Priestia megaterium: one gene and its partner. The protein of the gene in region 1 interacts with the protein of each later gene in a pairwise test. Links are inferred from orthologs where the notes say so. Each region holds a gene or a part of one and is shown in the gene's direction. Other genes may lie near its edges.

Region 1 (3,379 bases):
AATATATATAGATAGATATAAATGAGTGTATTGACTCACAAGGAGGACCTCATGAATCAAGATTTATTCAATTATATACAAAATCATAAATCAGAAATTTTTGATCGATGGCTAGTGTTAATGAATGATGTGGAAACAGAGCGGATTAAAAACATTGTATCCGAGCAAGTGTACGTAAATGTAAGCTCTGATTTTGTAGATTTACTTTTGGCAAAAGCATTCCGAGATCAGGAAAATTTTGCAGAGGAACTAGAGGAAGTAGTAGGACGAGTTGTGAGTTTAGGATGGCCTCTTGCTTATTTGACACAGGGTGTACGTAACTTGGGTCACGTAGTGGTTGAAGGGTATGTAAACAGTGAACATGTAAAGGCTGACCAAACTCATTCTGAATTATTCTATCGGTTTGACAAGTGGTTAAGCCCTATTTATAACAAAATAGTAGAACAATACTCCAACTCGTGGGAAAATACAGTTATGTTGCAAAAAGTTGCACTTCAAGAATTGTCTGCTCCATTAATACCGGTATTTGATAAAATTACAGTAATGCCGCTTGTAGGAACAATTGACACTGATCGCGCAAAGAAAATTATGGAAAACTTACTGCAAGGTGTCGTAAAGCACCGATCAGAGGTCGTATTAATAGATATTACCGGAGTACCAGTAGTGGATACGATGGTTGCCCATCATATCATTCAAGCTGCTGAAGCCGTACGTTTGGTTGGAGCCAAGTGTTTGTTAGTAGGAATTCGTCCGGAAATTGCTCAGACTATTGTGAACTTAGGTATTAACTTAAACGAAATTATTACGAAAAACTCATTAAAAAAAGGCGTAGAGTTTGCGTTAGAAATGACTGAGCGGAAAATAGTTGATATAGAATCGGAGGAATAAACGTGAGAATACCCATTTTGAAATTGTACGACTATTTATTGGTATCCATTCAATGGGAGCTGGATGATCAAACGGCTATTCAATTCCAAGAAGATTTGCTAAGTAAAATTCATCAAACTGGAGCAAAAGGAGTGGTAATCGATTTAACTTCAATTGATATGATCGATTCATTCATCGCAAAAGTGTTAGGTGACGTGGTTAGCATGTCTAATTTGATGGGGGCTAGAGTAGTATTAACAGGTATCCAGCCTGCAGTAGCTATTACACTTGTTGAGTTAGGGATTGGCCTAAATGATGTTCTTACTGCACTCGATTTAGAAAAAGGTCTTGAGAAACTCCAATCGGAATTGGGGGATTAGTATATGGAATTCCAATCCAGCGTAAAAATCGTAACAGAATGGGACATCGTAGCGGCACGCCAATTAGGTAGAAATGTGTCGAAAGAGCTAGGGTTTGGAACAGTTGACCAAGCTCGTATTACAACCGCCATTTCTGAATTAGCTCGTAATATTTACCTATATGCGGGTAAGGGTCAAATCTATATTGAGAAATTAAATCGTGGAGGAAAAAACGGTCTTCTTGTCGTAGCAACAGATGAAGGGCCAGGTATCCCCGACGTTCGCAAAGTAATGGAAGATGGATACTCAACATCGGGTGGACTAGGAGCTGGGCTTCCTGGGGTAAAACGATTGATGGATGAGTTTGACATCGAAACAAATGTCGGAGAAGGTACTGAGATTAAAGCAGTTAAGTGGCTCCGGTAGGAGGAAATAGATAATGTCTTTTGATAAAGAGATGAGAGATTTATACAAAGATATTTTGGGGAACTATATCCAAACACAAAATGAACAAATTTTGTATCAAGGACAAAAACTAAGTAGAAAATCTTTAGAGAATGAAATATCGCCAGAAGATATTGTGAGCATTCATAAAGAAGTGATTGAAGAAATTTATTCTGATATTCCAGAAAAAGTGCTGCATTCTCTGGACTTTTTACTTGAGGTAATGATTAGCTACGGTCTTGCTCTTCGTGAGCATCAAACATTAAAAAATAAGCAGCGGGAACTTCGTTCTGAAATCGAAGTTGCCGCTAACGTCCAGCAGACGCTGTTAGGGACAAAGGTTCCCGCTAGTTCAACTTTAGAAATTGGTGCGATTAGCGTACCGGCTAAACAGATGAACGGAGATTATTTTCACTTTGTAGAAGAAGAGCACGGTGGGTTAAGTATTGCCATTGCCGATGTGATCGGAAAAGGAATTCCAGCTGCAATGTGTATGTCTATGATCAAGTATGCAATGGACAGCTTACCGGACTCAAGAAAAAATCCAAGTTATGTATTAGAGAACTTGAATAATATTGTAGAGCGAAACGTAGATCCAAGTATGTTTATTACGATGTTCTACGGAAGCTATAATCCCGAGACAAACTTATTTGATTATGCATCTGCAGGACATGAGCCAGGTTTTTATTATGATGCCAAAGTTGATTCATTTGAAGATTTGGAAGCAAAAGGACTCGTGCTAGGAGTCGATCGCCATGTGAAATATCTTCAGTACGAGCAGCAGCTTTCAAAAGGCGATATGATTGTTCTGTTAACAGATGGCGTAACAGAATGCAGAACTGAAGAAGGATTTATTGAAAGATTGGACATCATAAAATTAATTCGAAAATACATGCATTTGTCTCCTCAAGAAATTGTAGAATCTGTATATAAAGAGCTGGAAAAATTACAGCATTTTCAATTGAGGGATGACTTTACATTGATTATTTTGAAGAGTTTAGTTTAAGTATTCTAAATAAGGGTACAGAAAAGATAGCACAAAATTAGAGGGGGTCTACTAATACGATGAATTTAAAAATAGATATACAAAAGGACGGTCAAGCATATCGTATTAAGCTGGCTGGAGAGATTGACGCATATACAGCACCTAAGCTAAAAGAAAAGTTCATGGAAATTACTGAACATACTGAACCAGAAATTATAGTCGATTTAACCGATGTATCATACATGGATAGTACAGGACTAGGTGTATTTATTGCATTGTTAAAAGCCAATAAGAAAAATAACGGCTCTTTGAAATTTGTTGGTGTATCAGAGCGCATAAAGCGCTTATTTGATATTACGGGCCTCACAGACATTTTAAACGTGAATTCACAAGTAGAAGGTGGCGTAAAATGAAACAGCCTTATGACTTTGTTGAGATGAAGATTCCTGCTAAGCCAGACTACGTAGCGATTATTCGACTAACGCTGTCTGGTGTAGCGAACCGGATGGGTTTTTCTTATGATGAAATTGAAGATATGAAAATTGCTGTGAGTGAGGCATGTACAAATGCCGTGCAGCATGCTTACAAGAGTGAAGAAAATGGTGAAGTGAGAGTAGGTTTTGGTTTATTTGATGACCGTTTAGAAATCATGGTGGTCGATAAAGGTGAAAGCTTTAATTTTGAAGAGCTTAAGGAACATATAGGACCTTATGAAACATCAAAA
Region 2 (5,188 bases), 3.7 Mb from region 1 along the record:
CTACCAAAGATGAAAAAACAAAACGGTTCTGAAAAAGAAGAAGTGAGGTTAACTAAAGAAAAGCATGAGATTATAAACGGTCTTTTAGATGTGTACAATGATTATAAATTTTTGTATGAGCTTTTTGAAGATGAAGAATACGCTGAAGTCATGAACTTAGTGCTGAAACATTTAAAAAAGATAGCAAAATCCGAACAAGGAAAATAGCAGGTAGATGCCTAATAAATAAAAGATAGCCGAGATAGATCATCACATCTCTCTTAGCTATCTTTTATTGTGTATACGGCGATGGAAATGAAAAAAGAATGGGTATAATTACCTTTCTGTTTAAACTGCTGAAATTTTAGACATACTATTGCCGAATTGTTCATAAATGTGTATAAGGTAAAACTTCAAGCAGAAGATGGAGTGAACCTATTTTTAAGAAAAATAAGGTACGCTAATCCGTTCAAACGGGATAAGGAGTGATATTGTGAAAGAAATCGAAGTGGTCATTGATACGGAAGAAATTGCGGAGTTCTTTTACAATGAACTAGTCAAGCGAGGCTATGTTCCCGCTGAAGAAGAGCTAGGCGAATTAGCGGATATAACTTTTGATTATCTCATTGATAAATGTATTATTGATGAGCAAGATGAAGAATAAAAAGATAGATACATCTGTAACGACGGGGAAACTCGTCGTTTTGTTTATGAGACAGCGGCTATGAAAAAGGGTTAGCAGCTTTGATAGCAGATTGCACTTTTATATGATGCTGAAGGGGAATTTTTTTAACTGAAGAAGCGGGAATAGACTCAAGGAGAGAAAATATGCTTTCGTCTTCAAACCACTCATCTTTTCTTAAAAAAAGGTGTACGCGGTCTCCCCAGCTCATATTTAAAGTCGGGCTATACAGCTTTTTGAAATGAGTTCGATTCTTTGTAAATATATCCGAATTATAATCGCTTCGAGACCCTGTGTGGGGGTGTTTAAGGCTAAATGTATAGATAGAATCATGCAAGTTTGAATAAAAAAGAAGAACGTATAAAGTTTTTCCCACTTCAATCCGTCTTAAGACAGACTCGAAATGATACACTTTTGTTCCACTTAAATCAATTTTATTACCTGAATAATAGGGAAAGACGATTTGAGTCATACCGAGAAAGTTTTGAGTGTGAAACTGCCAAGAGTGAAGAACATCCCGCTGAAACTCTTTTTTAAAGAGAACATTTTTTTCGATATGATACTGTTCGTTCACAATCAGGGCTATTGATAAGAGCGTTTTGTTTCTATGCTGCCAAAAGTCATTCCAAACAGCTTTCATAAAAGAAGATATGTGAAAAGCTGGGAGTAAATGAAACAGATTGCTGTTTTGCTCTTTGCTTTTTTCATAGAGTAACAGCTGAGCGTAAGCATCATGAAAAATGGCGGAATTGGAATGTTCTAAAAACAAGAAGTACGCGTGCTGTTTTTCTGGAGAAAGCAGGGATTTTATTAAGGTAGTGGAGAGATCTGTCATGTAATAGCCGCCGTTTCGTGAAACCAAGTGTGCTAAAAAAGCCCAGTGAATTTCGGGGTGTTTTTGATAATAGTCTAAATAAGCTTGGGTACGTGTAACATTGTTTTGATTAGCTTTTTTTACTTTTTTTCGAATCTCTTTAATCAATTTTACGTCTTCTCCGATAAAAGACAGCGGGAGGGTAGCAGGAGGTTTGAGCTGCATCATCTGCTGCAGGCGAAGAACATCCGCCAATCTAATGAGGGGATTTGTGTCAGTAGAAGTCATGTTAAGCCTCCTTTGAAACGTTTAACTATATAAAAAAAGGGTAAGGGACTTTTTGAAACCTTTATAACATTTCGTACGTATAAAGGGTAACAAATGTTAAGAAAAGAGGTTTTCTTTATGTTCAGAAAAATTTTTGAATCATTAACTGGATCTAAACATCGACGCTACAGCAGCAGCGATCGACACTATCGACGTCCTCGTCACTACAGCAGCAGCGATCATCATTACAGACGTCCTCGTCACCATAGCAGCAGTAGCGATTATAAACGAAGCAAATATTATGACAGCCACAGTCATTCAAAATATGGCCACCACCACTACAAGCGCAAACGTAAAAGTGGAAGCTTCTTCTCAAGCTTTTTCTCAAGTTGATTTGGAATGAAAAAACGAATGTTTAAACATCTTCATCGCTGGCTAGTTGACCGTACTTTTAAAAAAGGAAAAGTCATTTGTGAACGCTATGAAATCATAGATGTACTGGGAATGGGAAGCTATGGTATAACATATGTTGCTAATGACATTGTGCAACAAAAAAAGGTAGTAGTAAAGCAGCTCCGTAAAACGAAGCAGCGCACGTCTCAGGGGCTGAAGTCTTATCATTATGAAGCGAAACTGCTGTCTCAATTAAATCATCCTCAAATTCCTTCACTGTATGAAGCTGTGGAAACCGATGAAGGATGTTTCCTAGTGATGGAGTTGATTCAAGGAAAAACGTTTGAAGATTTAATTTTTGAAGAGAAGTGCGTATATACGGAAGAAAAAGCGCTTGACATTTTACTTGATATTCTAGAAGTAGTTTCCGTTATTCATGAGCAAGGAATTGTTCACCGTGACCTTCGTATTCCAAATATTATTGATGTTGAAGGAACCATTCATATTATCGACTTCGGTCTTTCTAGATTTTTAGGAGATTATGAAGAAACAAGCAGCCTGGTAGAAGAGCAGCAGTTTATGAGAAGAACATCTGCTGCAAGCGATATCTATGCACTTGGTCATTTTCTTTTATTTTTATTATACTCTGGTTATGAGCCTACGGAAAAACAAGAAAGAAGCTGGGAACAAGAGCTAAGTTTGTCGACACCTATTAAGACCATCATTCAAAAAATGCTGAGAGCAGATGAATCGTATGAAAGCATTAAAAGTTTACAAAAAGATATTTATGACTATATAAATAGTAAGAACTCAGGGAGGGGAAAGTATGGCGCTATTTAATAAAGCGTTAGCCCGCATTGGAATTGGTGCAGCGCGTGTAGATGCTAAGCTTGTCAATGATGAATTTCGTGCTGGTGAAAAGATTGAAGGGATTGTTGAAGTGTACGGAGGAAATGTTGAGCAGAAAATTGACAGCATCTATCTGCGTCTATTTACAACCTATGTAAAAGAAAGAGACGATAAAAAATACAAGCAGGATATTGAGCTTAATACGTTTAAGATTAATGACCCGTTCACGATTCAACCATCTGAAACGAAGTCTATTCCTTTTACCTTTCAGCTGCCTGATGATACGCCTGTTACATTAGGAAGAACCCGGGTTTGGGTAGCAACGAGCCTTGATATTAAAGATGCCGTTGATCCGTCAGATATTGATCATGTAAAAGTGCTTCCTAACCTTATGGTAACAAGCACAATTGAAGCTATGGAACAGCTTGGCTTTCGCTTGCGCCAAGTCGAGTGCGAAGAAGCTCCTCGCCGGATGAGAAAAAGACTTCCTTTTGTTCAAGAATTTGAATTTGTTCCAAGCGGTGGAGTGTATGCTGGGAAAGTAGATGAAATTGAAATCATCGTGCAGCCGAGCGGCTTACATGACTACGATTTATTTATAGAAGTAGATCGACGTGCCAGAGGGTTTGGCGGCTTTCTATCTGAAATGCTGGATGCAGATGAGTCGCTCGTTCATGTTCATGTTTCTGAAAAAGAAATTCCTCAGTTAAAAAATATATTAACCAGTATTATTTCACGCTATAGCTAACGTGCATAGCTCTCCTTTATTTTTCGTATATTAAAGACAGTAAAAAGAAAGGAGAGAGGTATATGCCGCAATCAAAGCAAACGAAAAAAATAAATGCAAAAGAGGAATTTTCGGCTGAATTTGTCGTTCATCAAGCTCCTAGGCCAGAAGACTATATTCAGCCAAAACGTGTGAATAAGTAAAGCATGTAGAACGCTACATGCTTTTTCTTTTAATAGGTTGGAGGAAATAAAAAATGGTAAATCGCACTACAAAATATTCTCTATTTATTGTATCGCTTTTAGCTTTCTTTTTACTCATTTTATTTACGTTTAATACACCTTGGGTGAAACAGCTTGACTTTAATGTACTTCATACTATTGAAGGATGGAGGACGGACACGTTAACACCCATCATCATATTTATAACAACCGTAGGATCTTGGTATGTCACTGCGCCAATATGGTTTGCGATTATAGTATTTCTTCTTTATAAACGAAAAGGATTGCTCGCTATATATATCACGCTCGTTTTTTGGGGAGTTCGCGCTTTAAATTGGGGATTGAAGGAGATTTTTGCAAGACCAAGACCTGATTGGAGTCAAGTCGTTCCCGCCTCTCACTATAGTTTTCCGAGCGGACATGCCATGAACTCAATGGCGTTTTACAGCGGAGTACTTTTGTTAATATGGATGTATACAAGAAGCAGGGCTATTAAAACGGCAGCTGCATGCGTAATTGCTATTGTTATTTTATTAATTGGATTTAGCCGTTTGTATTTAGGCGTACACTTTTTAACGGATATACTAGCAGGATATTGTTTAGGACTTGCTTGGTCTTTAGTGGTCTACCTCCTTTCTAAGCGCCTATATAACCAAAAATAGGAGCAATGGTTACATTTTTTTCGTTAATATTTCATTTTGTTTAAGTAGGCCTATTGATTCATCCATTCAAAAACAACTAATGATAAAATGGGAAACAAATATTTTATGTACATGTTTAATAAGAAAAAACTAGTAATTTCGACAAAAAACGTTTTGATTCGATAAAGGATTTTCGGATTTTATCACTAATTATATAAGAATACATGACGTAAAAGAGTAAATACTTGCTTTTGGGTGGAGGGAAGAATGTTGAGTGTGTGGACCACAATAAAAAAACAATTTAATATTAGCACAGAATATGATGTAACCATTATGCAAACAGAAGAAAAAGGCGAAAAGCGCGGATATAAGCCTGTCCATCGTCTAACGATTACAGCATTCGATCATCAAGACGCAGCAACACAAGTATTTCAGATGTTTAATATTGCTGATAATTTGCCAAAAGATTGTGATGCGAGGTTTATTAGCACAGGCGATATTTTGTTAATTGATGAAGGTACTCGAGGAAAGTATTACTACAAGCTATGGACAGACGGCTGGCAAAAAGTGAACCGCCTGCACGTACGTTAAACATAAGGTAAAAGCGACCTATCT

What was found.
Region 2: the proteins of LIS78_RS01155 (region 1) and LIS78_RS20515 interact in binary tests that used the Bacillus subtilis proteins (3 or more experiments, as listed by UniProt). The link is inferred for Priestia megaterium from one-to-one orthologs.

What each region holds. Positions count from the first base shown.
Region 1 is NZ_CP085442.1:201,325-204,703, forward strand. Bases 148-2,951 are described here. They hold LIS78_RS01155 (anti-sigma regulatory factor), read left to right. Parts: upstream 148-1,250; coding sequence 1,251-1,652; downstream 1,653-2,951. Other genes in these bases: LIS78_RS01145 (RsbT co-antagonist protein RsbRA), read left to right, coding at 148-888; LIS78_RS01150 (STAS domain-containing protein), read left to right, coding at 891-1,247; LIS78_RS01160 (PP2C family protein-serine/threonine phosphatase), read left to right, coding at 1,666-2,676; LIS78_RS01165 (anti-sigma factor antagonist), read left to right, coding at 2,736-2,951. In the rest of the region: more of LIS78_RS01145, read left to right, coding at 52-147; more of LIS78_RS01165, read left to right, coding at 2,952-3,068; anti-sigma B factor RsbW, read left to right, coding at 3,065-3,379. UniProt on the Bacillus subtilis protein: Provides the crucial link between the upstream module (communication of environmental stress) and the downstream module (integration of the environmental signals with signals of energy stress) that compose the signal transduction pathway controlling the sigma-B factor.
Region 2 is NZ_CP085442.1:3,941,611-3,946,798, reverse strand. Bases 1,208-4,058 are described here. They hold LIS78_RS20515 (serine/threonine protein kinase), read left to right. Parts: upstream 1,208-2,141; coding sequence 2,142-2,975; downstream 2,976-4,058. Other genes in these bases: LIS78_RS20505 (phosphatase PAP2 family protein), read left to right, coding at 3,968-4,058; LIS78_RS20510 (sporulation protein), read left to right, coding at 2,962-3,732; LIS78_RS20520 (hypothetical protein), read left to right, coding at 1,881-2,135; LIS78_RS20525 (DUF2515 family protein), read right to left, coding at 1,208-1,763. Outside these bases: germination protein YodN, read left to right, coding at 1-207; LIS78_RS20530 (YozD family protein), read left to right, coding at 473-643; more of LIS78_RS20525, read right to left, coding at 702-1,207; more of LIS78_RS20505, read left to right, coding at 4,059-4,594; LIS78_RS20500 (hypothetical protein), read left to right, coding at 4,841-5,164.